One region of the Streptomyces sp. NPDC001406 genome, then DNA from elsewhere that is predicted to be linked to it. Evidence: predicted binding sites of a transcription regulator. Region 1 holds the regulator's gene; the other holds the start of a gene.
The links. The regulator HspR, encoded in region 1, represses chaperone genes until heat shock. The targets are predictions, from matches to a motif close to TTGAGNNNNNNNNNCTCAA.
Positions count from the first base shown of each region.

Region 2: lon (endopeptidase La) is a predicted target of HspR. The motif match lies at 5,592-5,610, and genes of this name have one in related genera.

Region 1 covers NZ_JBIAWG010000012.1:234,268-249,947, forward strand. The annotation lists gene clpB (ATP-dependent chaperone ClpB) at 1-1,307, opposite strand, end outside; gene ACFY1J_RS28840 (pyridoxamine 5'-phosphate oxidase family protein) at 1,475-1,888, shown strand; gene ACFY1J_RS28845 (hypothetical protein) at 2,035-2,370, opposite strand; gene ACFY1J_RS28850 (helix-turn-helix transcriptional regulator) at 2,737-3,708, shown strand; gene ACFY1J_RS28855 (LuxR C-terminal-related transcriptional regulator) at 4,322-5,368, opposite strand; gene ACFY1J_RS28860 (substrate-binding domain-containing protein) at 5,713-6,819, opposite strand; gene ACFY1J_RS28865 (heat shock protein transcriptional repressor HspR) at 7,209-7,655, opposite strand; gene dnaJ (molecular chaperone DnaJ) at 7,661-8,845, opposite strand; gene grpE (nucleotide exchange factor GrpE) at 8,879-9,532, opposite strand; gene dnaK (molecular chaperone DnaK) at 9,529-11,379, opposite strand; gene ACFY1J_RS28885 (MraY family glycosyltransferase) at 11,474-12,511, opposite strand; gene ACFY1J_RS28890 ((Fe-S)-binding protein) at 12,706-14,988, shown strand; gene ACFY1J_RS28895 (antibiotic biosynthesis monooxygenase family protein) at 15,096-15,422, opposite strand; gene ACFY1J_RS28900 (FG-GAP repeat domain-containing protein) at 15,533-15,680, shown strand, end outside.
Region 2 covers NZ_JBIAWG010000005.1:126,607-142,286, reverse strand. The annotation lists gene ACFY1J_RS13670 (multifunctional oxoglutarate decarboxylase/oxoglutarate dehydrogenase thiamine pyrophosphate-binding subunit/dihydrolipoyllysine-residue succinyltransferase subunit) at 1-1,180, opposite strand, end outside; gene ACFY1J_RS13665 (sensor histidine kinase) at 1,462-2,571, opposite strand; gene ACFY1J_RS13660 (response regulator transcription factor) at 2,568-3,308, opposite strand; gene ACFY1J_RS13655 (spermidine synthase) at 3,433-4,110, opposite strand; gene ACFY1J_RS13650 (rhomboid-like protein) at 4,343-5,347, shown strand; gene lon (endopeptidase La) at 5,633-8,065, shown strand; gene ACFY1J_RS13640 (hypothetical protein) at 8,276-10,357, shown strand; gene ACFY1J_RS13635 (lysozyme) at 10,426-11,250, opposite strand; gene ACFY1J_RS13630 (MarR family winged helix-turn-helix transcriptional regulator) at 11,490-11,981, shown strand; gene ACFY1J_RS13625 (protein phosphatase 2C domain-containing protein) at 11,968-12,777, opposite strand; gene ACFY1J_RS13620 (nitrate- and nitrite sensing domain-containing protein) at 13,184-15,680, shown strand, end outside.

The DNA.
Region 1 (15,680 bases):
TCGGTCTCCTTGCCGAGGGCCAGTTCCTCCATCTTCAACCGGTCGACGGCGCGCTGGAGTTCGTCGATCTCGACCGGGGACGAGTCGATCTCCATGCGCAGCCGGGAGGCGGCCTCGTCGACCAGGTCGATGGCCTTGTCGGGCAGGAAGCGGGAGGTGATGTACCGGTCGGAGAGGGTGGCCGCGGCCACCAGCGCGCTGTCCGCGATCTGCACCTTGTGGTGCGCCTCGTAGCGGCCCTTGAGCCCGCGCAGGATGGCGATGGTGTCCTCGACGGTCGGCTCGGCGACCAGCACCTGCTGGAAGCGCCGCTCCAGCGCCGGGTCCTTCTCGATCCGCTCGCGGTACTCGTCGAGGGTGGTGGCACCGACCATGCGCAGTTCACCGCGGGCGAGCATGGGCTTGAGCATGTTGCCCGCGTCCATGGCGGAGTCGCCGCCGGCGCCCGCGCCGACGACGGTGTGCAGCTCGTCGATGAAAGTGATGATCTGCCCGTCGGAGTCCTTGATCTCGGCGAGGACGGTCTTCAGGCGCTCCTCGAACTCACCGCGGTACTTGGCCCCGGCGACCATGGCGCCGAGGTCCAGCGCGACGAGCCGCTTGTCCTTCAGGGACTCGGGGACGTCGCCCTTCACGATCCGCTGGGCGAGCCCTTCGACGACGGCGGTCTTGCCGACGCCGGGCTCTCCGATCAGCACCGGGTTGTTCTTGGTCCGCCGGGACAGCACCTGCACGACCCGCCGGATCTCCTGGTCCCGCCCGATGACGGGGTCGAGCTTGCCGTCGCGCGCGGCGGCGGTGAAGTCGGTGCCGAACTTCTCCAGGGCCTTGTACTGCCCCTCCGGGTCGGCGGTGGTCACGCGGCGTCCTCCCCTGGCCTTCTGAAAGGCGTCCAGCAGCTTCTTCGGTGTGGCCCCCTGCCGGGAGAGCACCTCGCCTGCCGCGCCGCCCTTCGCGGCGACGCCGATGAGCAGGTGCTCGGTGGAGAGGTACTCGTCGCCGAGGTCCTTCGCGGTGTCGGCCGCGTTCGCGATGACGGCGAGCAGCTCGCGGTTGGGCTGCGGGGGCGCAACGGTGGATCCGGCCACACTGGGCAGCGCGGCGAGCGCCTTCTCCGCTCCGGCCCGTACGGCGGCCTGGTCGGCGTCGACGGCGGCCAGCAGGTCGATGATGTTCTCGTTGTCCTGGCCCTGGAGCAGAGCCAGCAGCAGGTGGGCAGGCGTCAGATCCGCATGCCCCTCGGTCACGGCCCGGTTGGTGGCCGTGTTGATCGCGTCCCGGCTCCTGTTGGTCAGCTCGGCGTCCACGTTCGCGTTCTCCTCCTCGGCGTCGGCTCGTCGGCCATGTCTCCCAGGTCTCTCATGTCTCCCAGTGCTGACATGTCTCCCAGTGCTGACTTAACCAACGTACACAAAGTTGAGTCTATTCCACTCAAGGTGGGTCCGGGAGGACTTCGAGGGCTAACTTCCGGGCCATGAGCACCTACTCCGTGGACCCGGTCGCCCCGAACGCGCCGTACCTCGCCTTCTGGCGCGAGCGCCATCTGTGCACGCTGACGACGCTCCGCCCGGACGGCAGCCCGCATGTCGTCCCCGTCGGAGTGACATACGACCCCGGGGCGGGACTGGCTCGGGTACTGACGAACCGGACGAGCACCAAGGTGTCCCATGTCCTCGCGGCCGATCCGCTCGGTGCGCGGGTCGCCGTCTGCCAGGTGGACGGCCGCCGCTGGGCGACGCTGGAGGGGCGGGCCTTCGTGCGCACCGACCCGGACCTGATCGCGGAGGCGGAGCGGCGCTATGCCGAGCGCTACGAGAGAACGCCCTCGCCGAACCCCAACCGGGTGCTCATCGAGATCGAGGTGGAGCGGGCGCTGGGGCGGGGCTGACACACGGCGGGTTTCGGTCACCGTGGAAGCGCACCCATACCCTGAAATGTCGCCAGAAACTGCAGCGGCGTCACCGTGTTCAGGTCACGGTGACGCCGCTGCGGGGGGAAGTACCTGAGCGATCTTTTTACGACGGGGGAATCGCGTCAGGCACTGCGGGGGGTGGCAGAGATGGTCCTTACGTCCGGGATCTCCGGCTCGGCGAGCCGGTGATCCCGCTGGTCCAGGTTCACAAAGATCATTCCGTACCGGATGGCGCATCGCACGGGCTGCGGTGCGCCTCGGGGTTTGCGCAGGCATCGGTAGGCCCGTACGTCCTCGTCCTCGTCCCGCGTGACGACGACCGGCTCTCCGAAGACGGTCACCATCAACGAGTCACCGCTGTGGGGGATGGCGGTGACCAGGTCGATGAAGTGCCAGCCGGAGCGGTAGGCGGTGGCCATTTCGCGGCGGAAGGATCGGTCGTCGGGTGGAGTGGTCACTTCAGCTCCCGGCTCCATCGGTCATCGAGATCTGCCCATTGGTGTCGCCCGTGGTCACCGCATCCGCCACGACACTCGGCCACGTGGTGTTGGCACGAACGTCACCCTTCGCCTCGGAGTAGCCACTCCACACTCCGGCAGTCGCCATGACGGAGAGAGCGGCGACAAGTACCGAGCGAAGCACTTTGTTCCGCATGTTCGGCTTCGTCCTCACTTGAAGGTCCCCTTTTCCCCCGTCAGGTACGACGATGGCTCATTCGGGCACGTGGTGGCCACACAATCGGTGCATCATGTTCCTGCATGTTCAGGACCCTGGGGGGTGGAGATTTGGCAACGAATCGGGCGAAAGCAACACATCCCCACTCGATGGCGGATCTGTGCGAGGAAGGACGCCGACTTTACGCCGTCGCCCTGCGCACGGGACGCGTCGCCCGGTCCGATGTCACGGACGCCCCCTGCCTGATGGAGTTCGCCCTGCTCCATCCGGATCCGGACGACGCCGACTGGCTGCGCCCGGTACCGCCGGCGATCGCCCTGGCGCACCGGCTCAACCCGATCGAACGCGAGATAACCGAGCGCCGGCGTCTGTCGATCGAACTCGCCGACGTGTTCGAGCCTTTCATGTCACTGAGCACACAGGTGATGGCGACCAGCGATTCACTCACCATCCTTGAGGGCGGTGACCGTATCAACGTGGCCCTCAATCTCGCCACCGAGCAGTGCCAGAGCGAGGTGCTCACGATCCAGCCGAGCGACCGCGTCTCGGAGGCCAGCGTGCTGCGGGGGCTGGAGCGCGACAGACCCCTCATCGAACGGGGCGTCCGGATCCGCACCCTGTACCAGCACACCGCCCGCTACAGCCCGGAGAAGCTGGCCTACGCGTCCCATCTCGCCGACGGCAAGGCCGAGTACCGCACCATCGACGAACTCGTGGAGCGGCTCATCATCTGCGACGAGAGCGTCGCCTTCATCCCCATACGCGAGGACCAGCAGGTCGCGCTGGAGCTCCGCCAGCCGGGCCTGGTCCGCTATCTGATCAAGGTCTTCGAGTTCATGTGGAGCCGCGCGGTCCCGCTGAGCATGGGCGGGCCCTACGAGGTCGCCTCCCACGGCATCACCGAGATCCAGCACTCCATCGCGAAGCTGCTCGTGGAGGGCCATGTCGACGAGGCCATCGCCCGCCGGCTGGGCATGAACGTCCGGACCTGCCGCGCCCACATCGCCAAGCTGGCCCAGGCCCTGGGCAGCGGCAGCCGAGCCCAACTCGGCTACCTCATAGCCCAGTCGGGCATCCTCAAACAGGACACATCACTCCCGGACGAGGGCGCACACCGGTGAGCGCGCCCTGACGGCGGCGCTACGAACTGGCCCTGAATGAGGGCCGGTTGCCCGACACCCTGAAGGGGACGGTGCGCACCTGACCGGCACGCGTCGCGGACCAACACCCGTTCGGGGACGGGCTGGTGGAGCAGTGCGGGCCGCCGCCGCGGATCGAGCGAGCGCGGCCGGGCCGCGCTGACGGTCGCCCCGGCCCGCGACCAGGCCCTGCTCGACCGCAACGGCCGTATCCGCGCCCTCCACCGCACGCGCAGCGCCATGCGCCGCTGGTCATCGGCCGGTACGAGCCGCTGCTCGCGGACTTGGAGCCGAGCACCCTGGACGAAGTGCCGGACCGGCACCTCGGCATCGACCGCACGGTGGCGTTCCTGCCCGCCGACGATGTCGGGCGGCTCGCCCTGGAAGTGGGCCGCCCGGCGCTGCTCCGGTTCTTCACGGCGGCCTTCGGCCGGCTGGGGCGGCCGGCCACGCCGATGCGTCCGCAGGCCGTCCGGCGCCCCCGCCCCGAACGGTGTTCGCCGACCGGCTGGGCATTACGTGCACGCCGGCCGCGTCCACATCGCCCCACTCGCCGCGCCATCCGGCAGCGAGGGCTGGGCCCGACTCCGCTGTCTCAGCGCACGCTCGGGGATTCCTGGTCGGGGATGGTGACCGTGGGGACGTCGGCGGTGCGTGGGGGGCCGTCCAGGCCCACCTGGGCTATCCGTACGCCCAGTTGGGTGCGGCTCGCCGCGCCCAGTGTCTCCGACAGGCGGGCGATATGGGCCCGGCAGGTGCGGACGCTGATGCCCAGGCGCTCGGCGATCACCGCGTCCTGGTGGCCCTCCGCCAGCAGCGCGGCGATGGACTGCTCGCGGTGGGAGATGCCCTCGATGCCGGTGTCCGGCAGCGCGGCCGTCAGCGGGACCGCGAGGCGCCACAGCCGCTCGAAGACCGTCACCAGGTACTCGACCACCGCCGGGTGGCGCAGTTCCAGGGCCATCGTGCGGTCGGCGTTCGCGGGGATGAAGGCGACCGTGCGGTCGAAGAGGATCAGCCGGTCGATGACCTCGTCGAGGGTACGGGCCTCGACCGCGTCGCCCATCAGCTCCAGGTAGTTGAGCAGGCCCTGGCCGTGCCGGGCCACGTGCGTGTACAGGTCCCGCATGCGCACGCCCCGGCCGCGCAGCGCCACCGCGCGGTGCAGACCCTCCGTGAGCTCGGCCTCCCGCCGGATGCCGCCGGGCTGCACCGTCAGCACCTCGGTCGTACAGGCCTCGGTCGCCTCGTCCATCGCGGCCTGGATCCGGGACAGCCCGTCCAGCACGCGGATCGCCGTACCCTCCGTCGAGGGCGACGCCGAGGCCTGGAGCTGGCGCCCGAGACCGGCGTACCACTCGACGGCCGCCACCGCCGAACCCACCCGCCGCTGGCTGTCCCTGACCTCGTCGTACACCCCGCGCAGCAGCCGGGTCATGACCTCCTGCGGGGAGGTCGGCACCAGCCAGTCCATGTCGTCGGGGTCGGGGTGCAGCAGGGCGAGCTCAAGGAGGCAGGGCACCGGCTCGGCGTCGGTGCGCGGCACCCGGCCCCGCCGTACGGCCCGGGAATACACGCGATCCCCGGCCTCGCACAGGCGGTCGGCACCGTGTGGATGCTCCTCCGTTCCGTGCCCGGCCATCGCCCATTCCACCCCCGGTTTGCTGCCACTTCCGTGGCGCAACTATGCGCGGACGGATGCGGCTCCGCAACACGGCTCTCCACGCCATGGCCGCCGTAAACCGCCGGTATCGCCCCTTTCCTCCCGGCCTCCTCCCCTCCCCTTGCAACAAGCTGACGGTGGAGAGGCCACGGTCACGGGTGCATCGGGGCAACCCGCTTCCCCGGGGGTCACAACACCCGGCGGGGTACGCAACCAAGTGGCCGAAATCGATCCGGCCCGGGCGGCGGGCGGAGGGCACGCCCCGGCGTGCGCTCCCCACCCTCGCGGGTGAACCCCTCGCTCCCCGCCGCATTGACCGCCGGCTACTTGAGGCCGAGCGTCGCGCAGGCCGTCTTGTACTTGGGGGCGCAGATCTCGGAGGTCTTGTAGATGCCGTCCGCGATGACCGTGTCCTTGATGTTGTCCTTCGTCAGGGCGGTCACGGTGACGAGCTGGGCCGGGATGTCCTTGTTGGTCGGGCTGTCGACGCGGTCCTGGGTGAGGGCGTCGAACTGGATGTCCCTGCCCTGGACCTTGGCGACAGCCATCTCGGCGGCGCTCTCGGCCTCGGCCGGGTAGGACTTGTAGACGGTCATGTACTGCTCGCCGATGACGATCCGCTGCACGCCCTCCAGCTCGGCGTCCTGGCCGGTGATCGGCGGCATCTCGGTGACGCCCGCGGCCTTGAGGGCCTTGATGACACCGGACGCCATGCCGTCGTTGGCGGAGTAGACGGCCGCGATGTTGTTCTTGCCGATCTTGTTGATCGCCTCGGTCATTTCGGCCGTGGCGTTCTCCGGCTTCCAGTCCTTGGTGTCGTACGTCTCCGCGATCGTCACCTTGCCGTTCAGCTCGGAGAGGGCACCCTGCTTGAACTGCTTGGCGTTCGGGTCGGTCAGCGAGCCGTTCACCATGACGACCTTGTCGGAGGTGTCGACGTTCGACCCCAGGGCGTCCAGCAGGGTGCGGGCCTGCACCTCGCCGACGAGCTCGTTGTCGAAGGAGATGTACGCGTCGATCGGACCCTCGGCGAGACGGTCGTACGCGATGACCGGAATGCCCGCGTCCTTCGCCTTCTTCACATCGCCCGCGATGGCGTGCGAGTCGACCGCGTCGAGCAGGATGACGTCGACCTTGTCGGCGATCATCTGCTGCATCTGCTGCGACTGCTTGCCGGCGTCCGCCCCGGCGTTGGCGTACTCGACCTTGCCCTGCTTCCTGGTGAGCTCGGCGACCTTGTTCTTGATGATGGGGTAGTCGAACTTCCCGTACCGCGTGTTCGCCGTCTCCGGCAGCAGAAGCCCCACCGTGAGGTCGTTGCCCTTGGTCGGGCTTGCGTCGGTCGAACTCCCCGAAGCGTTCAGCACGCCGCAGCCGGCGAGCGAGAGGGTCATCGTGGAGGCTGCCACAGATATGGCGATACGACGCATTCGGGGGCTCACTTCAGGTGCGTTCCGGATGTGGGGCTGCTTGCGACCCAGATGTCTGAAAAGACAACGCGGCCGCAACACCCGGCGTCAAGCCGAACTACTTAACGAGTGCGCAACACCACGCTCCGCTTCGCTTGTGGAGGTCCAGCGGAATCACCTCCAAACACCCTTTACGGACCCTCCACTCAACGGAAGTTCACGGCACGGCAAAGATCAGTACAACCAACTCCAATCCTCACGAGTCGTGATCATCGGCGGCCGTGCACCGCCTTCCGATTCGACCAGAGGATCGAATGAACCCAGCCAGCCGCGCGACCACCGCCACGCAGTGGGAGCGCATGCGAAAGGGGCCCGGAGGGTCTCCTCCGGGCCCCTTTCGCAGATCGGTGTCAGTCCTGCTGCCGCTTCGGCCGCCACACCACCAGCGCGCTGGTCTGCTGGACCTCCTGGTACGGGACCAGGTCCCGGCGGTAGGAGGCGTGCACGGCGGCCTCGCGCTGCTGCATCGCGGCCGCCGCGCCGTCCAGGGCCGCCTGCAGTTCCGCGACGCGGGACTGGAGCGCGGCGACCTGGTTCTCCAGTTCGATGATGCGCTTGATGCCGGCCAGGTTGATGCCCTCGTCCTGGGACAGCGCCTGCACCTGACGGAGCAGTTCGATGTCCCGGGCCGAGTAGCGGCGGCCCCGGCCCGCGGTGCGGTCCGGGGAGACCAGGCCCAGGCGGTCGTACTGGCGCAGCGTCTGCGGGTGGAGTCCGGAGAGCTGGGCCGCCACCGAGATGACGTAGACCGGGGTCTCCTCGGTCAGTTCATACGGGTTACGCCGACGGCCGTCCATCACTCTCAAGCTCCCTTCGCGGCCTCGAACAGCTCCGCACGCGGGTCCTCACCCGCGGTCGCCTCGCGAAACGCCTCCAGTGCGTCACGAGCCTTCCCCGACAGGTCCTTGGGAACACGCACCTCGACGGTGACCAGCAGGTCCCCGCGGGTGCCGTCCTTGCGGACCGCGCCCTTGCCCCGCGCCCGCATGGTGCGGCCGTTGGGCGTGCCCGGAGGCAGCTTCAGGGTGACGGCGGGGCCGCCGAGGGTCGGGACCCGGACCTCGCCGCCGAGCGCCGCCTCGGTGAACGTCACCGGGACGGTCACCGTGAGGTTGTCGCCCTTGCGGCCGAACACCGGGTGCTCCCCCACGTGCACGACGACATACAGATCGCCGGCCGGGCCGCCCCGCTCGCCGGGGGCTCCCTTGCCGCGCAGCCGGATGCGCTGACCGTCGGTCACCCCCGCGGGGATGCGGACCTGCATGGTCCGGGACGACTTGGCGCGGCCGCTGCCCTTGCACTCCATGCAGGGGTGCTCGGCGATCAGACCGCGGCCCTTGCAGTCGGGGCAGGGGTCGGTGAGCGAGAAGCCGCCGCCCGAACCCCGCGCGACCTGGCCCGTGCCGACGCAGGTCGGGCACACGCGCGGTGTGCCGTTCTTGTCGCCGGTGCCGGAGCAGGCCTTGCACGGGGCCTGCGAGGACATCCGCAGCGGGACCGTGGCGCCCTCGATGGCCTCGGTGAAGCTCAGCGTGACCTCGGACTCGATGTCCTGGCCGCGCCGGGGCTGCGTGCGCGTGCCCGCGCCGCCGCCCCGGTTGAACAGGCCCCCCAGGACGTCTCCGAAGCCTCCGCCGAAGCCCCCTTGGCTCTGGGCGCCGCCGCCTGCGCCGCCGCCTCCGAAGAGGTCGCCCAGGTCGAAGTTGAAGGAGCCGCCGCCCGCGCCCGGCCCCGGGCGGAAGCCGCCGTTGCCGAAGAGGGCGCGTGCCTCGTCGTACTCCTTGCGCTTCTTGGGGTCGCCGAGGACGTCGTTCGCCTCGGAGATCTCCTTGAAGCGCTCTTCCGCCTTGGCGTTGCCCTTGTTGGCGTCCGGGTGGAACTCGCGGGCGAGCTTCCGGTACGCCTTCTTGATCTCGGCCTCGGTGGCGTCCTTGGGGACGCCGAGGACCTTGTAGTAGTCCTTCTCGATGAAGTCCTTGGTGCTCATCCCCGACGTCCCTCCTTCCGTTCAGTGTTTACGTCAGCCCTCCTCCGGGCCACCGTTCTCCTTGTCGTCGGCCGCGGTGCCCTCGTCGGCACCCTCGGCCTTGACCGTCTGCGCGCCGGGCTGCGGCTCGGCGACGGCCACCCGCGCGGGGCGGATGGTGCGCTCGCCGATGCGATACCCGGGCTGCAGAATCGCCACGCACGTCGTCTCGGTGACGTCCGGCGCGTACGAGTGCATCAGGGCCTCGTGGATCGTCGGGTCGAAGGGCTCACCCTCCTTGCCGAACTGCTGCAGTCCCATCTTCGCCGCGACGGTCTCGAGCGACTCGGCGACGGACTTGAATCCGCCGACCAGTTCGCCGTGTTCCCGCGCGCGGCCGATGTCGTCGAGCACGGGCAGCAGTTCGGTCAGGAGGTTCGCGATGGCGATCTCCCGGACCGCTACCCGGTCGCGCTCGACGCGGCGGCGGTAGTTCTGGTACTCGGCCTGGAGGCGCTGGAGGTCCAGCGTGCGCTCGTTGAGTGCCGTGCGCACCTGGTCCAGCTGGGCCACCAGGCCCGCTGTCTGGTTCGCGTCCCCGGCCGGGGCCGCCCCCTCCTCGGAGGCGGCCTTCGGCTCGGCGTCGTCAGGGGTGGCGCCGGAGGGGACGTCGGGCTTCTCCTCGAAGCCCGGGGTCTCCTCCGTCACGCGGCACCGTCCTTGCGCTCGTCGTCGACGATCTCGGCGTCCACGACGTCGTCGTCGGCGCGCGGGGCCTCACCGGCGCCGCCCGCGGCCTGCGCGGCCTGGGCGTCGGCGTACATGGCCTGGCCGAGCTTCTGCGAGACGGCCGCGACCTTCTCCGTGGCCGTGCGGATCTCGGCTGTGTTGTCGCCTTCGGCGGACTCGCCCTTGAGCTTCTCCTTCAGCTCGGCGATCGCGGCCTCGACCTCGGTCTTGATCTCGCCGGGGACCTTGTCCTCGTTGTCCTTGAGGAACTTCTCGGTCTGGTAGACGAGTTGCTCGCCCTGGTTGCGGGTCTCGGCGGCCTCGCGGCGGCGGTGGTCCTCCTCCGCGTACTGCTCGGCCTCCTGGCGCATCCGGTCGACCTCGTCCTTCGGGAGCGACGAACCGCCGGTGACGGTCATCTTCTGCTCCTTGCCGGTGCCGAGGTCCTTCGCCGTGACGTGCATGATGCCGTTGGCGTCGATGTCGAAGGAGACCTCGATCTGCGGGACGCCACGCGGCGCCGGCGGCAGACCGGTCAGCTCGAACATACCGAGCTTCTTGTTGTACGCCGCGATCTCGCGCTCGCCCTGGTAGACCTGGATCTGCACCGACGGCTGGTTGTCCTCGGCCGTCGTGAAGATCTCCGAACGCTTCGTCGGGATCGTGGTGTTGCGCTCGATGAGCTTGGTCATGATGCCGCCCTTGGTCTCGATACCGAGGGACAGCGGGGTCACGTCGAGGAGCAGGACGTCCTTGACCTCACCCTTGAGGACACCGGCCTGGAGCGAGGCGCCGATGGCGACGACCTCGTCCGGGTTCACGCCCTTGTTGGCCTCCTTGCCGCCGGTCAGCTCCTTGACGAGCTCGGCGACGGCGGGCATACGGGTGGAGCCACCGACGAGGACGACGTGGTCGATCTCGCCGAGGGAGATGCCGGCGTCCTTGATGACGTTGTGGAACGGCGTCTTGCAGCGCTCCAGCAGGTCCGCGGTCAGCTGCTGGAACTGAGCGCGGGTCAGCTTCTCGTCCAGGTGCAGCGGGCCCTCGGCGGACGCGGTGATGTAGGGCAGGTTGATCGAGGTCTCGGTGGACGAGGACAGCTCGATCTTCGCCTTCTCGGCAGCCTCGCGCAGACGCTGCAGCGCCATCTTGTCCTTGCCGAGGTCCACGCCGTGGCCGGCCGCGAACTGCTTGACCAGGTAGTCGACGACGCGCTGGTCCCAGTCGTCACCACCGAGGTGGTTGTCGCCGTTGGTGGCCTTCACCTCGACGACACCGTCGCCGATCTCCAGCAGCGAGACGTCGAACGTGCCGCCACCGAGGTCGAAGACCAGGATGATCTGCTCGTCCTTGTCGAGGCCGTACGCGAGCGCGGCCGCGGTGGGCTCGTTGACGATGCGCAGGACGTTCAGACCGGCGATCTCGCCGGCCTCCTTCGTCGCCTGGCGCTCGGAGTCGTTGAAGTAGGCCGGGACGGTGATGACCGCGTCGGTCACCTTCTCGCCCAGGTAGGCCTCGGCGTCGCGCTTCAGCTTCTGCAGGATGAAGGCGGAGATCTGCTGCGGGTTGAAGTCCTTCCCGTCCAGCTGGATCTTCCAGTCGGTGCCCATGTGACGCTTCACGGAGCGGATGGTCCGGTCCACGTTGGTGACCGCCTGGCGCTTGGCGACCTCGCCGACCAGCACCTCGCCGTTCTTGGCGAAGGCGACGACGGACGGCGTGGTCCTGGCACCCTCGGCGTTGGTGATGACGGTGGGCTCGCCGCCCTCCAGAACGCTGACGACGGAGTTAGTCGTGCCCAGGTCGATGCCGACCGCACGTGCCATGGTGATTTCCTCCAGCTGACTTGAGTGGAACGGACTCAAGTGTGCACGAGGCTCGCCACTGGGTCAACAGACCTGAGTCGTGGCGACTCAACTCTTATCCGTTCCTTACACGCAACTGCCGTGTGACCTGCGAAGATGCCATACGGCGGACCCCGTAGACAGGGATTCGAAGGAGTAGAAGTACGACCACGAGCGCCCCGCCGGCCACCCAGAGGACGGCACCGTCCCCGGCCCGGCCGGTGTGGGCGAGCACCCCGACGAGCACCCCGGAGAAGGCTCCGGTGCCGAGCAGGACGACGGTTCCCTGCGGGGTGAGCCCGAGGCGGCGCAGCCGGTGGCCGAGATGGTCGGGCCCGCGCCTGAGCAGTGGGCGCCGGGCCGTGCGCCTCGACACGGCCACCAGGGCGAGGTCGGCCGCACCGAGGGCGGTGAGGCAGAACAGCACGCCCGCGCTGTCCCCGAGCCCGTGCCCGGCCCGGGCGAACACGGCGGCGGAGGCGAGCACGAACCCCGTGAACAGCGATCCGCACGCGCCGAGGCCGATCCGCGCGGGATGCCAGTTGTGCATGAGGAACCCGGTGAGGGCGGCGGCGAGCACACTGAGCAGCACGGCCAGCCCGTCCATCAGCTCGGCCGCGGCGCAGGCACCGACCCCGAAGGCGGTGATCACCCCGACCGTGCCGGCGAGCCCGTCGGCGTGATCGAGAGCCCGGAAGGCGAAGGCCACGAGGACGATCCAGCCCACGGCCAGGCCCCCCGCGGGTACGCCCGTCTCCTCGTACGGCACGACACACACGGCGGCCACCGCCGTACCGGCGACGAGCACCCGCGGCCGCAGCCGCCACACGTCGGCGACCAGCCCGAGCAGGGCGACCCCGACACCCGCGCACAGCAGCCTGCCGACCCCGTCGCCCAGCGGCGCGACCCGCGTCCACTGCCCCGCCCCGGCGACCAGACAGGTGGCGGACAGCACGGCCACGCCCCCGAGCAGGGGCACGGGCCGCCGGCGTCGGGCCGGATCCGGCTGCCTCCGCTCGACGATCCCGGCCCGCAGGCCGGGCGCGCGGAGCAGCGCCGCGAGGACGGCGGTGAGCAGCAGGGCGGAGGTGGCGGCGATGATCCCGTAGAGCACGGCTCTAAATTAGGGGTGAATGGAGCAATTCGGTATGAATAACACGATCGGATTGCCGGTCCGGTTCAGGTGCCCCTCAGCGACCCAGATCACCTCGCTCCTGGCTACAGCACGGGGGATGATGCGGGTAGTGTCGAACGGACCGCATAAGTTACCGCTTAGTAATGTCCCTCGCAGGCCCGAGGAGCCCCGAAATGCAACTCGCCGCGATCATCGTGTCGCTGGTTCTGATCGTGGTCGGCGTCGCCCTGTTCGCCCGCGCCGTCCTGCAGATCTTCAACTTCATGCGGCTCGGCCAGAGCGTGCCCGCGGGCACGCGCACCGACGAGCCCGGCCGGCGCACCCTCACCGTGGCCAAGGAGTTCCTCGGCCACACCCGGATGAACCGGTGGGGCATCGTCGGTATCGCGCACTGGTTCGTGGCGGTGGGCTTCTTCACCCTGCTGCTGACGATCGTCAACGCCATCGGCCAGCTGTTCCAGGCCGACTGGATCCTGCCGGTCATCGGCGAGTGGGCGCCGTACAACGTCTATGTCGAGTTCATCGGCACCATGACGGTGCTCGGCATCGCAGTCCTGATCGTGATCCGTCAGCTGAGCAAGCCGAACAAGCCGGGCCGCAAGTCCCGCTTCGCCGGCTCCAACTTCGGCCAGGCGTACTTCGTCGAGTCCATCATCCTCATCGTCGGCGTCTGCATCTTCATGCTGCACGCGCTGGAGGGCGCCCAGCACCACGTCGACGGCTACGAGGCCTCGTTCTTCATCTCGTACCCGGTGGTGTCGTGGCTGGAGGGCCTGGACGTCTCCACGCTCCAGAACCTCACCTACCTCTTCGCCGGCCTGAAGATCGCGGCGTCCTTCATCTGGATGATCACGGTCGCCCTGATGACCGACATGGGCATCGCCTGGCACCGCTTCCTCGCCTTCCCGAACATCTGGTTCAAGCGGAACGCGGACGGCGAGACCTCGCTCGGCGCGCTGCTGCCCATGACCTCCGGCGGCAAGCCGATCGACTTCACCGACCCCAGTGACGACGACGTCTTCGGCGTCTCCCAGGTCGAGCAGTTCTCCTGGAAGGGCCTGCTGGACTTCTCCACCTGCACCGAGTGCGGCCGCTGCCAGTCGCAGTGCCCCGCCTGGAACACCGGCAAGCCGCTCTCCCCCAAGCTCTTGATCATGTCGCTGCGCGACAACGCGCACGCCAAGGCGCCGTACCTGCTGGCCGGCGGCGGCAAGACCATGGAGGGCGAGGAGAAGGCCTCGGCCGAGGCGCTGAAGAACGTCCCGGCGTCCGCGCTGGCGGAGGCCGAGCGCCCGCTGATCGGCACCGCCGAGGAGAACGGCGTCATCGACCCGGACGTCCTGTGGTCCTGCACCACCTGCGGCGCCTGTGTCGAGCAGTGCCCCGTGGACATCGAGCACGTCGACCACATCGTCGACATGCGCCGCTACCAGGTCATGATCGAGAGCGCCTTCCCCTCCGAGGCGGGCACGATGCTCAAGAACCTGGAGAAGAAGGGCAACCCCTGGGGCCTGGCCAAGAAGCAGCGCCTGGAGTGGACCAAGGAGGTCGACTTCGAGGTCCCGGTCGTCGGCAAGGACATCGAGGACCTCTCCGAGGTCGAGTACCTGTACTGGGTCGGCTGCGCCGGCGCCCTGGAGGACCGCGCCAAGAAGACGACGAAGGCCTTCGCCGAGCTGCTGCACATCGCGGGCGTGAAGTTCGCGATCATGGGCGGCGACGAGAAGTGCACCGGTGACTCCGCCCGCCGCCTGGGCAACGAGCCCCTGTTCCAGGAGCTCGGCATGGAGAACGTCATGGCCCTGAACACGGCGTTCGGCGAGGAGCTGGACGACGACGGCAAGGTCACCGCGGAGTCGAAGAAGCCGAAGTCGGCGAAGAAGATCGTCGCCACCTGCCCGCACTGCCTGAACACCCTCGGCAACGAGTACCCGCAGCTCGGCGGCGACTACGAGGTCATCCACCACACCCAGCTGCTGCAGCACCTGGTGGACGAGGGCAAGCTGATCCCGGTCACCCCGGTCGAGGGCATCATCACCTACCACGACCCGTGCTACCTGGGCCGCCACAACAAGATCTACACGCCCCCGCGCGAGATCATCGGCAAGGTCCCGGGCCTGCGCAACGAGGAGATGCACCGCCACAAGGAGCGCGGCTTCTGCTGTGGCGCCGGTGGTGCCCGAATGTGGATGGAGGAGCGGATCGGCAAGCGCATCAACAACGAGCGCGTCGACGAGGCCCTCTCCCTCAACCCGGACATCGTCTCGACGGCCTGCCCCTTCTGCCTCGTGATGCTCACCGACTCGGTCAACGGCAAGAAGAACGACGGCAAGGCCAAGGAGTCCATCCAGGTCGTGGACGTCGCCCAGCTCCTCCTCGACTCCGTCAGGACGCCGGTGGACCCGGCGGGCACCCCGGAAACGGAGAACGAGCCGGAGCCGGAGCCGGTGAAGTAGCCGGCCGCTGAACAGCCCGACGGCGCCCCCTGACCCATACAGTCAGGGGGCGCCGTCGTACATCCGCTGCCGCTGCCCGCTGCCCGCAGTCCGCAGTCCGCAGTCCGCTAGGCGCCCTTCGGGCCCGCCTGCTGGACCACCTCGAAGGACCACAAGGTCGACCCGGAGGCGGCGGGCCTCGGCCGCTCGCCGCCCTCGCCGCCGCCCTGGTGGGCGGACTTCATCGGCCCCTCCATCCACGCCTGGAACGACTCCTCGTCACGCCAGCGCGTGTACACGAGGTACTGGTCGGTGCCCTCGACGGGCCGCAGCAGCTCGAACCACTCGAACCCGTCGGAGTTCTCCACGGCGTGCGCCCGCGAGGCGAACCGCTTCTCCAGGGTCTCCCGCTGCTCGGCGGGCACGGTCAGTACGTTGATCTTGACTACGCTCATGCCCCCATCCTGCCCGGTGCCTCCGGCGGACGGGGGCGCCAGGGTGTCGCGTCGTGTCGGACGCGGGCATCATGGCCCAGGCGTTGCCGAGGGTGTGGACGGGATGGGCGGTGCGTGTGCGCAGGGGTGGAAGAGCCGGGACGGTGACCGCTGTGATCGGCGGGCTGGGGCTGCTGCTGGCCGCCTGTGGGCCCACGGAGGACACGGGGACCGCCGAGCACACCCCGGTGACCGTCGCGGACGCCCCGGCGAAGATCC
Region 2 (15,680 bases), on a different contig from region 1:
TGCGCAGCGACTCGAAGATGGCGTCGTAGAAGCCGTTCTCGCCGAGCAGCAGGTTGGCGACCTGGCGGAGGAACTCGCCGGAGGCGGCGCCCTGGATCACCCGGTGGTCGTAGGTCGACGTGAGCGTCATGACCTTCGAGATGCCGAGCTTGTTCAGGGTGTCCTGGCTGGTGCCCTGGAACTCCGCCGGGTAGTCCATGGAGCCGACGCCCATGATCACGGACTGGCCGGGCATCAGCCGCGGGACGGAGTGGACGGTGCCGAGGCCGCCGGGGTTGGTCAGGGAGACCGTGACGCCGGTGAAGTCGTCCATCGTCAGCTTGCCGTCGCGGGCGCGGCGGACGATGTCCTCGTAGGCCTGCCAGAACTCGAAGAAGTTCAGGGTCTCGGCCTTCTTGATGGCGGCCACGACGAGCTGGCGGTCGCCGTTGGGCTTCACCAGGTCGATGGCCAGGCCGAGGTTGACGTGCGCCGGCTTGACGAGGGTCGGCTTGCCGTCCTTCTCGCCGAACGAGAAGTTCATCGACGGCATGGCCTTGATGGCCTGGACCATCGCGAAGCCGATGAGGTGCGTGAAGGAGATCTTCCCGCCGCGCGCCCGCTTCAGGTGGTTGTTGATGACGATGCGGTTGTCGAACAGCAGCTTCACCGGGACCGCGCGGACCGAGGTGGCCGTCGGCAGCTCCAGCGAGGCGTTCATGTTCTTGGCGACCGCGGCGGAGGGACCGCGCAGCGTCACGAACTCGGGGCCCTCGGGCGCCTCGGTGGCGGGCGCGGCCTTCGCGGCGGCCGGCTTGGCGGCCGGGGCCGCGGCGGCGGGCTTGGGCGCGGCCGGAGCGGCGGGCGCCGGAGCGGCGGCGGCCGGCTTGGGGGCCGCGGGCGCCGGGGCGGCGGGCGCGGCCGGGGCCACCGGAGCCGCGGGCCGGGCCGGAGCGGCCGTCGTGGTGGTTCCTGCGGCCCCCGCGGCCGCAGCACCCGACGGAGCCTGGGCGCCAGCGACGCCCGGCTTGTAGTCGGCGAAGAAGTCCCACCAGGCTCGGTCTACCGAATTCGGGTCCTGGAGGTACTGCTGATAGATCTCGTCGACGAGCCACTCGTTGGGACCGAACGCAGCGGCGGGGTTCTTCCCGGCTTGGTCTTCGGTCGAGATACTCGAGTTACTGGGGGACTGTGGCGACACGGCGGCAACCGCCCTCTTCCGCTTCACAAGGTGATGGACAGCGGAAATAAAGGCTACGCCTCCCTGAGGGTGAAGGTCAGGTCGGGCCCGTTCATCGTCGTGTAAGTCACATCAGAAAGTGCGTTTCGGCGGTTGATATGGCGGGAAACAAGCGTGGTTTGCCTGTGGCAGGGATGCGTCGGCCACGGCCTCGGCGCCTCACGGGCGCGGGCCGTCCCTGATCACACGTGTCCGTCAGTGGGGACGCTCGTGGATCTTGTGACTCCGGTTCGAACTTTACGTCAACTCGGCAGGGATCGCTCTCCCGGAAGGGTGACGAGAATCCGGCAACCCCGCTCGGATTCGGCCACTCCGATCCGGCCGCCGTGCAGATCCACCGCCCAGCGGGCGATCGCCAGCCCCAGACCCGTACCGCCGTCGCTGCCCGGACCGTGCGGGCGGCTGACGGCTCCCCGGTTGAAGCGTTCGAAGACCTTGTGCCACTCCGACTTCGGGATGCCGGGGCCCTCGTCCAGGACCTCCAGCTCCAGCGACTCCGGCTGCGGCCCGCGCCGCGCCTTCACCGTGACCCGGCCGTGCGGGGGGCTGTGCTTGACCGCGTTGTCGATCAGATTGGCCACCACCTGGTGGATCCGCTCCGGGTCCGCCTGCGCGGTCAGCTCCGGCGGGGAGACGTCCAGGTGCAGATGGACGTCCGTCCGCGTGTGGTTCCCGGAGCCCGACGCCATGCCCCCGCGCGCGGAGGCGACCATGTTGGCCTCCTTGAGCACGCCGGAGAGGTACGGCCACACCTCGAAACGCCGCTTGCGCAGCGGTACGACGCCGTTGTCCAGCCGGGACAGGTCCAGCAGCGTCTCCACCAGCCGCCCGAGCCGCTCGGTCTGCTTGAGCGCCGTACGCATCGTCTCGGTGTCCGGCTCGGCGATGCCGTCCACGACGTTCTCCAGGACCGCCCGCAGGGCGGCGATGGGCGTGCGCAGCTCGTGCGAGACGTTCGCCACCAGCTCCTTGCGCTGGCGGTCCTGGGCCTCCAGCTCGTCGGCCATGACGTTGATCGTCCCGGCCAGGTCGCCCAGCTCGTCCCGGCGGTTCTCCCGCACCCGGCGCGTGTAGTCGCCCTGCGAGATCGACCGGGCCACCGCGTTCATCTCGTCCAGCGGCGAGGTGAGCGAATGCGCCACGAACTGCGTTATCAACAGTGTGGCGATCATCGAGAAGACCGTGATGAAGCGAAGCTCCGTCTTGGTGTGCACCGCGATCATCGACAGACCCGTGGTGATCAGTACCGAGATGACGACGAGCGCGCCCAGCTTGGTCTTGATCGAGAACGGACGTACGCCGCCCCAGGGCTCCTCCCCGGGGCTTCTCCGTGCGGCCGGCCCGTCGCTCATGGCGTCGGGGTCTCCAACGCGTAGCCCACGCCGTGCACCGTGCGGATCCGCTCGGCGCCGATCTTCCGGCGCAGCGCCTTGATGTGGCTGTCGACGGTCCGGGTGCCGGAGGCGTCCGCCCAGTCCCACACCTCGGCCAGCAGCTGCTCACGGGAGAGCACCGCGCGCGGGGTGTTCGCCAGACAGACCAGCAGGTCGAACTCGGTGGGCGTGAGGTGGACGTCCTCGCTGCGCACCCGCACCCGGCGCTGCGCGTGGTCGATCTCCAGCTCGCCGAGGCGCAGGATGCCGGAGCGCGGCGTGGCCGCGGCGATGGCGGCCCGCTCCACGCGGCGCAGCAGGACGTGCACCCGTGCGGCCAGCTCCCGCATCGAGAACGGCTTGGTCATGTAGTCGTCGGCGCCGACGCCCAGCCCGACCAGCATGTCGGTCTCGTCGTCGCGCGCGGTGAGCATCAGCACCGGCACCGGGCGCTGGGCCTGCACACGGCGGCAGACCTCCAGGCCGTCGAAGCCGGGCAGCATGATGTCGAGGATCAGCAGGTCGGGCTGCCAGGCCTCGGCGGTGTCGACCGCGGAAGGACCGTCGGCCGCGGTTTGCACCAGGAATCCCTCGGCGCGGAGTCGGGCCGCGATGGCGTCCACGATCGTCGGGTCGTCCTCGATCACCAGCACCCGGCGCTGTGCGCCCGGAGTAGCCGCCGCCGTACCGCTGTGCGAGGTGTGTGTCTGCTCCATCGCCCGCCCCTGAGTGTGCTTTCCGGAACCAGTGGGGTGGTTCCTCGGTCTGCGCATGGTTTGCGATTGACGCTTGAATGATCCGCGTCAGGGAAGCACATTACGGGGACCGGAGGCACCGTCGCTATCCAGGGCGTACGGCGAGGTGCACAGCGTCCGGAACGCCCCGGGCAACCGGGATCTCTTCGGTACGCACCTGTTGGAACCCGGCATTCCGCAAGGTTCCCTCGAAATCCGGAGAGGGCTGCGCCGACCATACGGCCAATACCCCTCCGGGGGCCAACGCCCTTGCGCAGCTTGCCAGTCCGGCCGGGGAGTAGAGACCGTCGTTGTCCTCGGTCACGGTCCAGCCGGGGCCGTTGTCGATGTCCAGGCACAGGGCGTCGTACGTGGCGGAAGTCTCATTGACGTGCATCAACAGGTCGGCTTCGACGATCTCGGTGCGCGGATCGTCGAGCGCGGCGGCGGACAGCCCGGACAGCGGGCCCGCGCGGTGCCAGCCGATCACGGCGGGCTCGCGCTCGACCACGGTGATCCGCCCCCAGCGGGGGTCGGCCGCGGCGTGTGCGAGCGAGAATCCGACGCCCAGGCCGCCGATCAGCACGTCCGGCTTCGGCCGTCCGTCCAGGGCGTCGTACGCGGCGTCGACCAGCAGCCGCTCCGAGCGCCCGTCGGAGGTGTCCATGAGGAAGCAGCCGTTGGCGATGATCTGCAGTGACTCACCGTGTCTGCGCAGCACCACCTCCCCGTGCGGGCCCTCGTGCCGGTCCAGGACTACGGGAGTGTCGTACGTGGCGGCCATGCGCCCATCCTGCACGAACACGGCTTTACGGCAACGGAAATTACGGATGGCGGGCAGGTCGGCGCACATCACTCGTTCGAGCGCTTCCGCTTCTGTCGAATCTGTCGAAACCCCAGCGTGGGTCGATCGGTTCCTCAGAAAATCCTGTGAATCGGGGTCTCGCGTGGCGTCGGTCATAGACAGGGGCCCGTGCGGCGCTAAGGGTGGGGCGGGACGGAAGGAGTGCCTCACCGTGGAACCGACCGCGACGGCCGGCACGACGGCCTCGCCTCCGCCCCCGGGCACGCCTCTTTCCGACGACAGCGCACTGTCGCCCACCGGGCTCGCCGACCTGCTGGACGGGATGCCGCGCCAGCGCGGTGCCATGGCGGACGGTGCCGCACTCGGCGCCCCACCGGTCGCGCTTGCGGCGGCCATCCCGGCAGCCGCGCCCTTTCGGTCCCGGACCGCCGCGCCGGCGGCCGTCGCGCCGGTCCCCGCACAGTCCTTCCCCGCACAGTCCTTCCCGGCGGGGTCCTTCCCCGCCCCGCACCGCCTCCTCGCCCGGCGGCTGCGCGCCCTCCACCCCTGGCGGCTGCTGCCCACCCCCACGGGAACGCCGTTCACCTTCGCCTACGCGGCCCTGCTCGCGGTCACCTCGCTGATCGCCGCCGACGCCGCCCCCGGGCTGATGCACAGCCTCTACCAGGCCTCCAGCACCGATGTCGCGCACCTGGTGCGCACCCCCGTACAGGTCCTGCTGGCGAGCGCGCTGTGGATCGCCGGCGGGGTCGTGTCGCCGTACGCCATGTGCTTCCTGGTCGTCCTCACCGCGCTGGAGCGGCGCATAGGAGGACTGCGCGCGGCCACGGTCTTCCTGCTCGGGCATGTGCTCGCCACCCTGGCGACCGAGGTCCCCGTCGGGATCGCGGTCCTGGCGGGACACCTGCCCGGCAGCTCCCTGCACCGCCTGGACTACGGCATCAGCTTCGGCGTCGCCGCCAGCACGGGCGCCCTGGCCGGACTGCTCACCCCCTGGCTGCGCTGGCCCGTCGTCGCACTGTTCGGCGGCATGCTCCTGCAGGACCTGATCGCGTACACGGACCCGATGACCAACTGGGGCCACCTGATCTCGCTGACGATAGGGATCGCAATGTGGCCCGCACTCCGCCGCCGGCACCGGGCCCGGGCCGTGCGGCCGGTCCGGCCCACGCCCACGCACGTGGTCCGGGCGGTGGAGCGGGCCCAGTCCGTGTAGACCCTCCGGGCGTCCGGGTGCAGCGCCGGAGGCGGCGTGGCGAGCCCGCGCTCGGCGCCGATCGCGGCGTGGGGGAGCTTTCTCAGCTGCCAGGGATCGGTGCGCAGGGGGCCCGCCGGCCGGCCACTGTCCTCCCCCCAGGGCATAACCGCGCCCCCAGCCCCGTTTCCGCTGGTAGTGCAGGGTGATTTGGTGATCGCTCAGAGCGAACGCGGTCGGGGGAACATCCGAGGGCTCCCGTGCATTGAGTCGGCATAGCTCAACTTGACTGCCGAAGGGGAGATCATGGCTGCTGAGTCCACGGCGTTCACACCGCTCACTCTGCCTGTGCTGCCGCTCGACGACGAGGTCGTGCTGCCCGGGATGGTGGTTCCGCTGGACCTGAACGACGCCGACGTACGCGCCGCGGTGGAGGCCGCCCAGGCCGCCGCCCGGTCGGAGCCCGGAAAGCCGAAGGTTCTTCTGGTGCCGCGCATCGACGGGACGTACCCGAGCACGGGTGTGCTCGGCACCGTCGAGCAGGTCGGCCGGCTGGCGGACGGTGACCCGGGCGCGCTGATCCGCGGCCGCGGCCGGGTGCGGATCGGCGCCGGGACCACCGGACCGGGCGCCGCGCTCTGGGTCGAGGGGATGCGCATCGACGAGAAGGTGCCCGAGCCGCTGCCGGGCCACGTCGCCGAACTGGTCAAGGAATACAAGGCGCTGGCCACGGCCTGGCTGCGCAAGCGCGGCGCCTGGCAGGTCGTCGACCGGGTCCAGGCCATCGACGACGTCTCCGCGCTCGCCGACAACTCCGGCTACTCGCCGTTCCTGACCACCGAACAGAAGGTCGAACTGCTGGAGACGGCCGACCCGGTGGCCCGCCTCAAGCTCGCCGCCCAGCAGCTGCGCGACCACCTCGCCGAGCAGGACGTCGCCGAGACCATCGCCAAGGACGTCCAGGAGGGCGTCGACAAGCAGCAGCGTGAGTTCCTGCTCCGCCGTCAGCTGGAAGCGGTCCGCAAGGAGCTGCGCGAGCTGAACGGGGAGAACGGCAAGGATTCCGCCGAGGAGTCCGACGACTACCGCGCCCGTGTCGAGGCCGCCGACCTGCCCGAGAAGGTCCGTGTGGCCGCGCTCAAGGAGGTCGACAAGCTGGAGCGGTCCAGCGACCAGTCGCCCGAGGGGTCGTGGATCCGCACGTGGCTGGACACCGTCCTCGAACTGCCGTGGAACGAGCGGACCCAGGATGTGTACGACATCCAGGGCGCGAAGGCCGTCCTCGACGCCGAGCACGCGGGCCTGGAGGACGTGAAGGAGCGGATCACCGAGTACCTGGCGGTGCGCAAGCGCCGCGGCGACCGCGGCCTCGGCGTGATCGGCGGCCGGCGCGGAGGTGCCGTCCTGGCCCTCGTCGGCCCGCCCGGCGTCGGCAAGACGAGCCTCGGCGAGAGCGTCGCGCACGCCATGGGCCGCAAGTTCGTCCGCGTCGCCCTCGGCGGCGTCCGCGACGAGGCCGAGATCCGCGGCCACCGTCGTACGTACGTCGGGGCGCTGCCCGGCCGGATCGTGCGCGCGATCAAGGAGGCCGGGTCGATGAACCCGGTGGTCCTGCTGGACGAGATCGACAAGGTGGGGTCCGACTTCCGGGGCGACCCGGCGGCCGCCCTGCTGGAGGTCCTCGACCCGGCCCAGAACCACACCTTCCGGGACCACTACCTGGAGGTGGAGCTGGACCTGTCGGACGTCGTCTTCCTCGCCACCGCCAACGTCCTGGAGGCCATCCCGGAGGCCCTGCTCGACCGTATGGAGCTGGTCCGCCTGGACGGCTACACCGAGGACGAGAAGGTCGTCATCGCCCGTGACCACCTGCTCCCGCGCCAGCTGGAGCGGGCGGGCATCGGCAAGGACGAGGTGACCCTCGACGAGAGCGCGCTGCGCAAGCTGGCCGGCGAGTACACGCGGGAGGCGGGCGTCCGCAACCTGGAGCGGTCCATCGCCCGGCTGCTGCGCAAGGTCGCGGCCCAGCACGAACTGGGCGAGCGCGAGCTGCCGTTCACGATCAAGGACGAGGATCTGCGGGCCCTGGTCGGCCGGCCGCACCACGTACCCGAGTCCGCCCAGGACCCGGCGGAACGCCGCACCGCGGTGCCCGGCGTGGCGACGGGCCTCGCGGTGACCGGCGCCGGCGGAGACGTCCTGTTCGTGGAGGCGTCCCTCGCCGACCCGGAGACGGGCGCGGCGGGTCTGACCCTGACGGGCCAGCTGGGCGACGTGATGAAGGAGTCGGCGCAGATCGCGCTGAGCTTCCTGCGCAGCCGCGGTGCCGAGCTGGAGCTGCCCGTGGCCGATCTCAAGGACCGGGGCGTGCACATCCACTTCCCGGCGGGCGCGGTCCCCAAGGACGGCCCGAGCGCCGGCATCACGATGACCACGGCCCTGGCCTCGCTCCTGTCCGGACGCCTGGTGCGTACGGACGTGGCGATGACCGGCGAGGTCTCGCTCACCGGCCGGGTCCTCCCGATCGGCGGCGTGAAGCAGAAGCTGCTGGCCGCGCACCGGGCCGGGGTCACGACCGTGATCATCCCCAAGCGCAACGAGCCCGACCTGGACGACGTCCCGTCGGAGGTGCTGGACAAGCTCGACGTCCACGGCGTCACGGACGTCCGGCAGGTCCTGGAACTGGCCCTGTCGCCGGCCACGAACGGCGCGGCGCCGGAGGTTCCGGTGGCGGCGTGACGGACGTCATCGGATGAAGGAAAGGCCCGGGTCCCGTGAGGGAGGCCCGGGCCTTTTCGGTGCTCCATGGCGAGGTCAACCCCGCACCAACGCAAGGTGAAATATTTCCGAGCGCCAGATGTACAACTCTTTACCCCCCTGCGCCGTCGAACTGGCGAACAACGGCTTTTGGCAGACCGTGTGCAATCCCGTGGGGGGAACGCCTTGTCCGTGATCATTCGTCGGTTGTGCGGAGTGCTGCGGGTACGCGGGACGACCGACCTGCTCCTCGTGCTCCTGCTCGGGGCCGGCTTCGCCGCGCTGCCCGTCTTCGCGTTGCTGCCGTCGGTCGCGGGGTTCGCCGTGGCGTCGGCCGTGACCTATGTCGTGGACGAGGTGCTGCACACCCGGGCGCCCGGCTTCGTCCGCAGGCTCGCGACGCTGCAGCTCAACCGCACCCTGCGGTTCGCGGTCCGCACGGTGATGCTGCTCGCGCTGGCCAGCCGGACGGACGCGCCGGACCGGGTGCTGGTCGCCGCGCTGGCCGTCTTCAGCGCGCACTTCGCGCTGGTGATGCTGTACTCGGCCGCCCACCACGCCATCCGGCTGCGACGGGTGCTGCCGCTGGTGGTGCGCAACCTCGACCTGAGCGCACTGGATGTCCCGCGGCGCCCGCCCGCCGTTCTCTACCGGCGCTTCCTGCGCAAGCTGCTCCACCTCGACGTGCCGGCCCACGCGGGACTGCTCACCGCGCTGGCGGCGGGGGTCTGGTACCCGGCGGGCGTCGGCTTCGCGCTGACGGCCGGGCTGTCCGTGGCGGCCGTGGTGGCCCTGCTGGGGCAGTACCGCCGGGTCCGCCGGATGCCGGCCCGGGACGAGGTGTTCGCCGAGGTCAACCGGCAGCTGGCGGCGTACGGGCCCGAGGTCGCCCTGTACTTCAGCTTCGCCTCCGTGTCCCGGGACTTCATGTACCAGGTCAACATGTGGATCGAGACGCTGGAGCGGCTCGACCTGCGCCCGGTGATCGTGCTGCGCGAGCGGGCCTCGTTCCGCCATCTGAGCCGTACCTGGATCCCGGTGGTCTGCGTGCCCAAGGCCGACGACCTGGCCGAGCTGGAACTGTCCGGCGTCCGTGTCGTGCTGTATCCCGGCAACGCAGGCAAGAACGTGCACATGCTGCGCATCGCCGAGGCCAAGCACGTGTTCATCGGCCACGGCGACAGCGACAAGCTCGCCAGCAGCAACCGGGTCAGCAAGGTGTACGACGAGATCTGGGTGGCCGGACGGGCGGGCCGCGACCGCTACCGGCGGGTGCGGCACGCCATCAGCGACGAGGCGATCGTCGAGGTGGGCCGGCCCCAGCTGGCCCCGATCCGGCTGCACGCCGACCACACGCCGGGCCCGCTGCCGACCGTGCTCTACGCCCCCACCTGGGAGGGCTGGAGCGACGACGACTGCCACACCTCGCTGATACCGATGGGCGTGGCCCTGGTCGAGCGCCTTCTCACGGAGAACGTGCGCGTCGTCTACAAGCCGCACCCGCTCACCGGCAAGCGCTCGCCCGAGGCGGCCGAGGCCGACCGGGCCGTACGGGAGCTGCTGCGGGCCGACAACGAGCGGCGCGAGGCCGCGGCGGCGGAGGCGGCCGTCACCGCCGCCGCGCCCCGGCTGCGGGAGATCAGGGCCCGGCTCGACGAACTGGCCGGACACCACGACGGTGACGACGCCCAGCAGATCCGTGACGCGCGGGTCCCCGACCGGGACGGCGCCGCCGAGTGGTGGGAACTGCACGCCGAGTGGCACCGCCTGTACTGGGAGAGCCGGGGCCCGGTCCGGCACCACGTCGTCCTCAAGCAGCTGCCGACGCTCTACGAGTGCTTCAACCAGGCGGACGTCCTCATCAGCGACGTCTCCTCCGTGGTCGCCGACTTCGTCGCCAGTCTCAAGCCGTACGTCCTGACCAACGCCCACGACCTGCCCGACGAGGAGTTCCGCGCCGCGTACACCACCGCCGGGGGCGCCCAACTGCTCGACCGCGCCTGCGAGCGGCTGCCGGAGATCCTGCGCTCGGTCCGTGAGCCGCGGTACGACCCGATGGCCGCGGAGCGCCGCACCCTCAAGGAGTACGTCCTGGGTCCGGACCACCCGACCTCCCTTGAGCGGTTCAACGCGGCCGTCAACGCCCTGGCCGAGCGGGCCGCGGTGGAGCGGGCGGCGGACGGCCCGGCGGGAGCCGCGGACCTGGCGTTCCCGCAGCAGCGGACGGCCCCGGCCGGCGACGCGCCCCGGGACCCGACCGGCCTGGTCGGCTGAGCGGCGTACACAGCACGGGAGTACCGGGTCGGCGTCCTCGCGCCGGCCCGGTGCTCCGGTGTGCGCGATCAACCGTTGGCGAGCGCCACCACCCGGTCCAGGGCCCCGTTGAACTTGTCGTGGTCCCCGACCGTCGGTCCGGAGGAGGTGTACTGCCACATCGTGTAGTACGCCCATCCGGCGGGCAGCGTCCCGGGGTCCGAGGCGTACCGGGCGATCCACAGCGGGTTGTTCGCCGCGAAACCGCCGTAGTTGCCGGTGCACTGGGTCCACCAGCTGGTGGCCGTGTAGATCACGGCGTCCCGGCCCGTGCGCGCCTTGTACGTGTTCAGGAAGTCGGCGATCCAGCTCACCATCCCGGCGGCCGACTTCCCGTAGCAGGCGGCGCCGTACGGGTTCCACTCGATGTCCAGGGCGCCGGGCAGGGTCTTGCCGTCCCTGGACCAGCCGCCGCCGTGGCTGACGAAGTAGTTGGCCTGGGTCGCGCCGCTGGTCGTGTCCGGGGTGGCGAAGTGGTACGCCCCGCGGATCATGCCGACGTTGTAGGAGCCGTTGTACTGCTGGGCGAAGTACGGGTTCGTGTAGTACGTGCCTTCCGTCGCCTTCGTGTAGGCCCAGCGGACACCGCTGTTCCACAGCGTGGACCAGGCGACGTTGCCCTGGTAGCCGGAGACGTCGACGCCCTCGGTCTGGGTGACGTCACCGGTGCTGGGCGTGCCGTCCCGGCCGTCGTGGGCCTGGACGCCCATGCCCATGTACGCCGAGCCGCGCGTGGGGGTGGTCGCGGCGTCGGCGGTGGACAGCGGGAGGGTGAGGGAGAGCGCCGCCAGGAGCACGGCCAGGACGGCCGTGAGCGGGCGCGGGCGGATGGAACCGGGTCTGTGCACGGGCATGACGTGCCTCCGAGGATGGGGTGGGGGACCCCGAAGAAGGGGTGGGGGACCGCGGATGACCCACTGGCGTGGGCATGCCATGAGTTTCCTGTCAAGGAAACTACGCACGTAGACGGGCAGGTGGAAAGGGGGTCCGGAGGCTGCCGTTGGTCTACGCCTGCGAAATACTGACGGAGCTGCGGCAACGGCGGCGTTTGGCAGAAACTTTCAGGACCGCGAAACCGATCAGGGGTGCTGACGTGCACGAGGACGGAAACGGCGACGGACGTCACGTCGCCGGCCAGGTGACACCCAGTGGTGCAGACCAGGAATTCCTGGCGCTGGAACGCGAGTTGACGGTGTTGCTGCGGCGTGCCCGCGCGAGTCAGGGCGAGATGGCCCGCGAGGTCCACCCCGACCTGGAGTCCGCCGCGTACGGCCTCCTGGTCCGCCTGGACGAGCACGGCGGCCATCGCGCCACGGAACTCGCCGCCTACATCGGCGTCGGCAAGGCCACCATGTCCCGCCAGCTGCGTGCCCTGGAGGAGCTCGGCCTGGTCGCGCGCGAGCCGGACCCCGCGGACGGGCGTGCCTGGCTGGTGGCCCTCACCGCCGAGGGCCGCCGCCGCGTCGGCAAGGTCCGTGAGGCCCGCCGCGCCCGCTACGTCAGCCAGCTCGCCCACTGGGACCGGCAGGAGGTCGCGGAACTGGCGCGGCTGCTGCACGAGTTGAACGGCGTCATGGACAAGTAGCCGGACAGGTCAGCTCCACGTACACCACCGTCGCGTCGTCGTGTGTCTTGCTCCGCCGCAGGAACGCCCGCTCCTCACGGTCCGCCGCCTCCAGCGCCCGTACGCGCTCCACCAGCGCCCGCGCGCCCTCCTTCCGTACGACGGTGAAGCAGTCCCTCCAGTCGCCCTCAAGGAACTTCTCCACCCAGCGGGTCGCCCCGTCGGTGAGGGCGGCCAGGGCGCGGACCCCGTCGCGCGGGAGCGTGCCCGTGACCGCCCGGGAGGCGACCGAGGGGTCGGCGGCGGCCGTGAAGAAGCCGCCCTCCCTGTTGCGGACCGTGGCGTCGGCGACGGCGTCGCTCACCAGGGACGCGCGGGGCAGCCGGGAGAGGCGGTCGTCCAGGACGGGGGTGACCGTGCCGTCGGGGGACTCCAGGAGGAGGGCGGAGTCCGAGAGGACCAGGTACTCGACGGTGTCGGTGGACCAGCGGGCCAGGACGACCGTGGCCTGGGGCGTACGCGGGTGAGAAAGGTCACAGGTGGTCGCGTGGGTTTCCGCGGTGCGGGCGATCGCCGCGGAAAGAATCTCCGGCAGCGTCAGATCTCGGTCGGAAACGGTCAGTTCGGTCAGGGCTCCGCCGAGTCGCGCGGTGAACCAGGGGACCGAATGGAGACAGCCCGTACCGCTGTCCGGCGGGGTCACCCCGTCCAGGACGATCACGCAGCCCCCCTGCCCCCAGGCCGGTAGTCCGACACCGGCGAAGTCCTCGTTGGGGCGGTCCGCGCTGCCGGGCTCCGATACGACTTCAGTACGCATTCGGCCAGTCTGCACGAGGCCTTCACAGTGTTCGCCAAAGGCTGGCAACGGTCCCGGAATTGCCACCGCGGCGCAGGTCAGGCGCCTGGTTTGGGATGGAATGACGCACTCCGAGAAGGCGTGTCGGCGAATCCTGTCAAAGCCTGCGTCCCGCGTCCAACCGGCCCGCCGGTAATCACCCCCGCACCGGCCGCGGCAACTTGCCTGCCAACTCCCCTCCGATGTTCACTCCTTCGGGTGGCCGGTCAGGTGATGCACGACCACTGCCCACCGGCGCTGGGAGGGTCGGGGACCGATGGGGGCGTCCCGCGCGTGAGCTGAAGCCGAGCGTGGGGGAGGGTGAACGCATTGCTCGGCACCGGAACGACGGGGTGCCACCCGGGCCCATGGGTAGACGAGTTCAGGAATGCGAGCATCGGTGCAGAAGAAGCGGTCTCGGGGCAAAGCCAGGCAGACGGCCTCCGAAGGGGGCGTCGAGCGCACTCCCGTCGGCACCGGACGCCCGACCCACGTACGCAACCGGCTGATCGTCGCGGTGGCCGTGGTGGCCGCCGCCATCGCCGGGGCCGGAGCCCCGTCCGTCCTCGCCGCCTCCGGGCAACTGAGTGACTCCCAGGATCTGGTGACCCTCGCCGGGCGCACCCAGGACGCGCTCGCCCTCGCCCACTCGCTCGCCGACGAGCGCGACGAGGTCACCTCCTACGTCGCGGCCGGCCGCCCCAAGTCCAAGGCGCCCTCCGAGCAGCGCAGCGCCCGTGTCGACCGGCAGGTGGAGGATCTGCGCGCCGACACCGACACGCCCGCCTGGCTGCGCTCGGACCTGGACGGCATCGCGGCCGTACGCAGGGCCGCGCTCACCGGCAAGAGCACGGCGCTGGAGGCGCACCAGGCCTACTCGGCCGCGATCGGCGAGCTGCACCGGCTCGCCGAGGACCTGGCCGAGCAGATGCCCCCACGGGCCGGCGCCGGCGCCTACGCGCTCGCCGAGCTGGACTCCGCCGTCCAGCAGTCCGCCGCCGCCCGCGGCCTGCTCCTCGCGGCCCTCAATGTGCCGAGCAGCACCCAGACGGTCATCGACCCCCTCACGGGCCTGCCCACCACGACCGCCACCACCTCCGCGGCCGACAAGAAGCAGCGCGACGCCCTCAGCGCCGCCGCCCAGCAGGCCCGGCTGCGCTCCGACACCGCCCTCGCCGACTTCCGTGACACCGCGCCCAAGTCCGCGGTCGACTCGTACGACTCGACGGTCACGGGCCCCGAGGTGAACTCCGCGGAGAAGTACCTCGCCCAGCTCACCGACGGGCCGACGCTCTCCGACAGCGACCTCGGCATCAGCGCCAAGAAGCTGGACGCCGCCCTGTCCGCCCGCGTCGACCAGATGCGCGGCGCCGAGGCCGCCCTCTACGACCACCGCACCAAGGACCTCGCCCAGCTGCGCGACGACGACGTCACCGCGTGGGAGATCCGCATCGCCGTCCTCGGCGCCCTGATGCTGGTCGCCGTCGGTGTCGCGACCGCCATGGCCCGCACCCTGACCCGCCCGCTGTCGGTGCTGCGCCGGGGCTCGGCCCGGCTGGCCGAGTCGGAGAACCCGGCCGGCGAGGAACCCGTCAAGTTCACCGGCCGCAACGACGAGTTCGCCCAGGTCGTCCGCTCCGTCAACGCCCTGCACGCGCACGCCGCCGCCCTCCACGAGCGCATCGCCACGCTGGAGTCCGACCGCAAGCACCTGGTCGGCCAGCGCCAGAAGATGGCCGACGCCCGCGAGGAGCTGCGCACCGAGGTCGCCGACGCGGCGGCCCAGCTGGAGCGGCTGCGGGCCAGCATCGGCGGCACCTTCGTCAATCTGGCCCTGCGCACCCTCGGGCTCGTGGAGCGGCAGCTGGCCGTCATCGAGGGCCTGGAGGAGCGCGAGCAGGACCCCGAGCGCCTCTCCACGCTCTTCAAGCTCGACCACTTCGCCACGGTCATGCGCCGGCACAGCGAGAACCTCCTGGTCCTCGCCGGTACGGAGCACGTCCAGCAGCACCACGGCCCGGTCCCGCTGGTGGACGTCGTACGGGCCGCGGTCAGCGAGATCGAGCGCTACGAGCGGGTCCGTATCGCGGCACTCCCGCCGCACGCGCACGTCGCGGGCTTCGCCGCCGACGACCTCTCCCACCTGCTGGCCGAGCTGATGGAGAACGCCACCTCGTTCTCGCCGCCCGATGTGCACGTCGAGGTCTCCGGCTGGCTGCTGGAGAGCGGCGAGGTCATGCTCTCCGTGCAGGACGAGGGCATCGGCATGACCGGCGAGTGCCTGGCCCGCTTCAACGCCCGGCTCGCCGACTTCGACCCGGACTCCCCGTACGAGCAGGAGGGCGAGGAGGGCCTGGGCCTCGGCCTGTACGTCGTCGCCCGCCTCGCCCACCGGCACGGCGCCCGCGTCCAGCTGCGCGAGCAGAAGCAGGGCGGTATCGCCGCGGTCGTGGTCCTCCCCGGCGCGCTGCTGGCCCAGGCCCCGGCCACGGCGGTCCCGCCGACCGCGACCGTGCCCAGCGGCACCCACACCTTCTCCCTGCCCGGCGCGGACGCCGAGGTCAACTCCAACGTCCTGCACGGCCGCGCCAAGGACACCGATCCGCTGGTGGCACTGGCGGAACAGGCCACACGGGAAACGCCCGACGAGAAGCCGACCCCGGCCGGGACTCGGTCCGGTACTTTCGCCGAGGCTGCGTCCAGGACTGCCGCTGAGGCTGCGGCCGGGGCTTCTGCCGGGACTTCGGGCGGTGCTTTCGCTGGGGCTTCGGCCGGGGCTGCCGCTGAGGCTGCGGGCGGTGCTTTCGCTGAGGCTGCGTCCGGGACTGCCGCTGAGGCTGCGGCCGGGGCTTCTGCCGGGACTTCGGGCGGTGCTTTCGCCGAGG